DNA from 2 places in the Bacillus sp. JJ1503 genome. Region 1 is predicted to be linked to the other one. Evidence: riboswitches for the same ligand, from Rfam matches in the RefSeq annotation. Region 1 holds a riboswitch; the other holds the start of a gene.
The links. Region 1 has a riboswitch for S-adenosylmethionine ahead of V7149_RS07350 (MetQ/NlpA family ABC transporter substrate-binding protein). Riboswitches for the same ligand answer to the same signal wherever they lie in the genome.
Positions count from the first base shown of each region.

Region 1 (3,197 bases):
TACCCTTTGCTATGAATGACAACACCAGAGCCGCTGCATAATATTTTATTATGCTCATCAAAACTTTTAATCATGACTACGGAGTTCGATAGACCTGCCAGCTCCTCATAGCTGAATTCTCTGCTCTTAGTTGGAATTTGTTTCAGATTTTCTTTAGCAGAGATGCTTGAAGGTGCTGTCAAATCAGGAATAGTTATCTGATCTGAATTCAGTGTGCTGAATTTATATAAAGTTGAGAATTTTTCTATCTCAGGATACAAATGAACCATATCTTCTTTCGGGTTCATATAGCAAATATCACAGCCAAGACGGGACAGGAAATACAAGAATAATAGCTCATGAAGCTTAATATCTCCGATAAAAACCACTTTTGGAGATATGCTTGTACCTTCAAAAAGCTTAGGTAAATAAATTTCTATCCAATTCAAAAATTTAACTGCAAAGTTTTTAATTTGTGTGTCATTGGATTGTGGATGCAATGTTCTATACTTGGACAGAATCTCCACAAAAATAAGTTTTTTTGTCCATTCAAGGCTATCGTTATTTAATTGGCTGCAAAGGGGTGTTTGATGAAGTAAATGAGGATTCATGACAGCAACATTGGTGATTGCATCCCATTCCTCCCAAACCTTTGTAAGTCTGGAAATTTCATTTTTGTTTGAAATACCTTCAAGTCGCTGCAGTCGTAAGTAAGGAACAGCCGGCACACTTGATGAAAAACAGCGGTCTATTTTCAGAATGTTTTCAATGTAATGCTGAACAGTGTCAGGAATTCCGATGTACCTAAGAAAAATAACTTCTTTCGTAACGGCAGAATGATCAATTTTGCTAAGGAACATAAAATCTTCGAGAGGATTTCGTGTTTCTTTCAATTTAAACTTTAAAGGCTTAGTTCTCACTATCATATCCATACTCCCGATTCAAATAGTTATCTAGTGTAATTATAATTTAATTTTGCAAAAGTTCCTAGTTTAAAAGGAAAATATTGGGGTGAAATGAAGTGGAAGTAGGGGAAAGAGATAAAATAAAGTTCTAGGACTGGAACGATGCTTTCCGTAGAAATTATTTGAATGAGTTACTATTAAAAACAAATAATCACTATGGAACCTATTTAATACATTATATGACTGATTTTGTAACAGGGGAAAATAAAAGGACGGACGGCCTTTTACTTCAAAGAATGAAAAAGTGGGCCTAAATTAGTCATTTTTCTAAATCTTGTTGACAATATGATTAAATGAGAGTAAAGTTTGTATCTAAGGAATTTGAAAAATTAAATAGTTTATCTCTTATCAAGAGTAGCTGAGGGACTGGCCCGATGAAGCTCGGCAACCGTCTATGTTTAATAGATTGGTGCTAAATCCTGCAAAACATTCATTGTTTTGAAAGATAAGAGAGGATTTTTATGTATACATAAAGCCTCTCTTTTTTGATGGAGAGGCTTTTTATTTTTTCTTCTTCCAATACAACTACACAGGAGGAACAATAAAGTGAAGAAGTTTGGAATGGTTTTAGCATTACTTGGTATGACATTGTTTATTGCTGCTTGCAGTAAAGAAAGCAGCGGGGCACTGAACGAGAAGAAGCTAGTCATTGGAGCAACGGACGGTCCGCATGCTCAAATATTGGAAGTGGTTAAAGAAGTGGCTGCAGAAGACGGACTTGAGTTGGAAATTAAATCTTTTACTGACTACGTCCTTCCAAATACAGCTTTAGATGAAGGCGACTTAGATGTTAACAGCTATCAGCATAAGCCTTTTCTTGAAAAATTTAATGATGATCATGGAACTACATTAGTACCAGTTGGGAAAACGATTCTTAATCCAATGGGGATTTACTCAGAAAAATATAAAAGCTTTGAAGATCTTCCAGACGGAGCGAAATTTGGTCTGCCAAACGATCCGACAAATGGAGCACGTGCACTTTTCATCTTACAAGAAAATGGCCACATTAAGCTTGAAGAAGGCAAAGAAGAAACAGCCTCTATTCATGATGTGGTGGAAAATCCAAAGAATCTTGAGTTCATTGAACTTGACGCAGCACAAATTCCAAAACAATTAGGCGAAGTCGATGCTGCAGCCATTAATACAAACTTTGCAATCGCTGCGGGTCTTTATCCGAAAGAAGATGCATTTATTTTAGAATCAACTAACTCTCCATATGTGAATTATATTGTTGTCAGAGCGGAAAACGAAAACGATCCTGTCGTTAAAAAATTGGTGAACGCTTATCAGAGTGAAAAAGTTAAAAAATTCATCGAAGAAGAATTCCGCGGATCCATCATCCCTGGTTTTTAATAGAAATTTATGAAAGCAGTCCAAGAAGGCGAGTTTATTGGACAGGTTTTCGGTATTTTGATGAAAGCTGTCCAAGAAAGTGAGTTTCCTGGACAGGATATTGAGATTTCGATAAAAGCTGTCCAATAAAGATAGTTTCCTGGACAGACTTTCGGTAATTTGATAGAAGTTGTCCAAGAAAGTGAGTTTGCTAGACAGGTTTTCGGTCAAGCAAAGATAGCTCAGAAAGGAAAAGCCCCCATGATTATATTAGAACATGTTTCAAAATCCTTTGAGTCGAAAAAAGGGATTGTCAAAGCAGTTAAAGATGTGAATCTTCATGTGAAAAAAGGTGAAATTCATGGGGTGATCGGCTATAGCGGTGCTGGTAAGAGCACATTGATACGCTGTGTAAATTTATTGGAGAAGCCTACGAGCGGAAAAGTATTTATTGGCGGCAAAGAAGCTACTTCTTTGTCGCTCAACCAATTGCGCGATGTCCGAAAAAGAATCGGCATGATTTTCCAAGGTTTCAACCTCCTAAAAACAGCCACCGTATATGATAATATCGCCATCCCCCTAAAATTATTAGGCTACAACAAAACAGAAACAAATGACCGTGTTATCAAATATTTGGATATCGTTGGACTGGCTGATAAGCATCAATCATATCCAAGCCAACTTTCCGGCGGGCAAAAGCAGCGGGTTGCGATTGCCCGTGCACTTGCCCAAGAGCCTGAAATTTTACTAAGTGATGAAGCAACAAGTGCCCTTGATCCTGAGACAACGGATTCAATCCTGGAATTACTTTTAAAAATCAATCAAGAACTAGGGATTACTATTCTGCTGATCACACATGAAATGAATGTTATCCAAAAAATCTGTGACCATGTATCTGTCATGGAAAATGGTGAAGTTGTT
Region 1 is NZ_JBALOZ010000079.1:3,619-6,815, reverse strand. It holds gene V7149_RS07355 (trypsin-like peptidase domain-containing protein) at 1-905, opposite strand, end outside; SAM riboswitch class I at 1,287-1,396, shown strand; gene V7149_RS07350 (MetQ/NlpA family ABC transporter substrate-binding protein) at 1,491-2,297, shown strand; gene V7149_RS07345 (methionine ABC transporter ATP-binding protein) at 2,538-3,197, shown strand, end outside.

Region 2 (3,197 bases), on a different contig from region 1:
GTCCTTCGTAGATGCTTCTTCAACAATATATTTATCTTTTGGAGAACGACCTGTATATTTTCCGGTAGTTGCACAAACTGCACCGGTTGAAGTGAGCGAGCCTTCTTTACGATTTAGTACCTTTTCCACAAGCTGTGGAACAGATAATTGTACTTGAATATTATTTCCCTTTAATAATTCAGTTAATTTATTCGGAATGCTAACAGAATTCATCTGAAGAATACCTTCCTTTTACATTAAATTTATGAAAGACATTTCAATTTACAAATAGTATAACACAATTGAATGATTAATCTATACTAATTGCCGTTTTTTTTTCATTAATTATTTTCCTCTTTTTGAACAATTATAATTCCGCCTAACGAAGAAGCCCGCTTATTACCAAACCAATTTGAATAGGATAAAATATGATAAACTAACGATATAAATATAAGATAGGGCTGGTGTTAGGTGAAAACGATTGCATTATACGATGAAACATGTAGTTTATGCAAGGAATCTAAACAATTTTTTGAAAAAATTGATAGGTTTCATAAAGTAAGCTGGGTTTCACTGCAAGAATATGAAAAAACCCGTCATTCGATACCGTTCGATAAAATCAGCTTACGGCGGGAGCTTCATATTATTTCTTCCGGTGGAAAAGTCCGTAAAGGCTATGATGCTATAAGGTATTTACTCTTGCTTACTCCCCCATTAAACCTATTAGGGTTATGTTTATATTTTCCTGGAATGTCATTTGTAGGTAATCCTCTATATAAATGGGTAGCCAAGAATAGACATAAATTTTTCAGGAAAAAATGTGACAATGGCAGTTGTTCATTATGATATTCATTGACATAAAAAAAACACCAAAATAATTGAATAATTTTATTGACTTCTTTTTATATAGTACGTTATGATTTATCCTTGAACGGATACTCTCTTATCCCGAGCTGGCGGAGGGACAGGCCCAATGAAGCCCAGCAACCTGCTAAACGATTAACTTTATTCATTCGAATAAAGTTAGCCTCCGGCGGATGCCTCAGATTTTTTAAAGGTAATTTATCGAGCGAGCTCGATAAAAATCTGGGCGCAAATTCGCCAAGGCGAATTTGATTAGCAAAGGTGCTAAACCTGACGCAAGGATTATTCCTTGAACGATAAGAGTGAAAGGCGCGAATCGATTTGCTTCAACCTTTTCACAGGGATGGAAAGGTTTTTTATTTTGCATTTTGAGGGTTAGCTTCTTGAAAAGCCTATACGCTAATCATAAAAACTCCAAGTTTACTTCATACTAATTAGGGAATGAGTTCCGTATCATTTTTTATATAAGGAGGAACATCAGCATGTCAACAAAACGTCGTTTGTTTACATCTGAATCAGTTACTGAAGGTCATCCGGATAAAATTTGTGACCAAATTTCTGATGCCATTTTAGATGCCATTTTAGCTCAGGATGCAAATGCTCGTGTAGCAGCAGAAACATCTGTTACAACAGGATTAGTTTTAATTGCAGGAGAAATCACTACATCTTCTTATGTAGATATTCCAAAAATCGTTCGCGAAACAGTAAAAGAAATCGGCTACACTCGTGCGAAATACGGCTTTGATTCCGAAACTTGTGCGGTTTTAACTTCTATCGATGAGCAATCACCTGATATTGCGATGGGAGTTGACCAAGCTTTAGAAGCTCGTGAAGGGCAAATGACAGATGAAGAAATTGAAGCTATTGGTGCTGGTGACCAAGGTTTAATGTTTGGATTTGCATGTAATGAAACGAAGGAGCTAATGCCGCTTCCAATTTCATTATCTCATAAATTAGCACGCCGTTTGACTGAAGTACGTAAAGAAGAAATCCTTCCGTACCTTCGTCCGGATGGAAAAACACAAGTCACAGTTGAGTATGATGAAAATAACAAGCCTGTTCGTATTGATACAATTGTTATTTCTACTCAACATCACCCTGAAATTAGCTTAGAGCAAATTCAGCGCAATATTAAAGAGCATGTCATCAATCCAGTTGTTCCAAAAGAACTAATTGATGAGAATACAAAATACTTTATCAACCCTACTGGCCGTTTCGTAATTGGCGGACCACAAGGGGATGCTGGCTTAACTGGCCGCAAAATTATCGTTGATACTTACGGTGGATACGCTCGTCATGGCGGCGGTGCATTCTCCGGAAAGGATCCTACAAAGGTTGACCGTTCTGCTGCTTATGCTGCACGTTATGTGGCGAAAAACATCGTTGCTGCGGGTCTAGCTGATAAAGTTGAAGTTCAGCTTGCTTATGCAATCGGAGTAGCGCAGCCGGTATCTATTTCAATTGATACTTTCGGAACAGGTAACGTAGATGAAGACGTGTTAGTTGACTTAGTTCGTAAAAACTTCGATCTTCGTCCAGCTGGCATTATTAATATGCTAAACCTGCGCCGTCCTATTTATAAGCAAACTGCTGCTTATGGTCATTTTGGACGCACCGATATTGATCTTCCATGGGAACGTACAGATAAAGCTGAGGCATTACGTGCAGAGGCTTTAAAATAATAATGAAAAAGCGGAAGCTACATTTTTGATGTAACTTCCGCTTTTTTAATTCGTCATATGTTAAGGATGATTTTAAACTCCTATTTCCATTCCTTGCAAACAACCCCCATAATATTTCACTAATCAATAAACAAATAAATAGTGCAATTATCATCTAAATTAATTAAAGATTGAGATTGGGTGATAAATGAATGAGCCGCTTTAGTGGATTTGTAAAAAGAAATCATGACAATACAGATACCCCGAAATGTGAAGCAAGTTTTTATGATGAAGAGTATGGGCTTTTCCATTATCCAAGATGTAATGAGAAGCCTTTTTTCTATCAACATGACCGATATTCAATTGTATTGGATGGAGAGATTTTCAATATACAGGAGCTTAAAGAAGAACTTTCTGAAGGTGAATATTGTGATTCAGAAATATTATTAATCTTATATAGCCAATTAAAAGAAAAAATATTGGAAAAGCTGCGTGGAATGTATGCTCTTGTTATTTGGGATAAGCAGGATAAGGTCTTGTTTGGGGCAAGAGATCCTTTTGGGATCAAACCTTTTTATTATTATGACGGAATCGAAGGGTTGTATTTTGCCACTGATAAGAAGAGCATTTTACAAAGCGAAGTTTTGAATATAGATGCATTACAGCAATATTTAACCTTTCAGTTCGTCCCAG
Region 2 is NZ_JBALOZ010000043.1:19,158-22,354, forward strand. It holds gene pckA (phosphoenolpyruvate carboxykinase (ATP)) at 1-213, opposite strand, end outside; gene V7149_RS04180 (thiol-disulfide oxidoreductase DCC family protein) at 451-825, shown strand; SAM riboswitch class I at 920-1,146, shown strand; gene metK (methionine adenosyltransferase) at 1,326-2,525, shown strand; gene asnB (asparagine synthase (glutamine-hydrolyzing)) at 2,717-3,197, shown strand, end outside.
Region 2: linked by a shared signal. The riboswitch ahead of metK (methionine adenosyltransferase) and the one ahead of V7149_RS07350 (MetQ/NlpA family ABC transporter substrate-binding protein) in region 1 are both predicted to bind S-adenosylmethionine.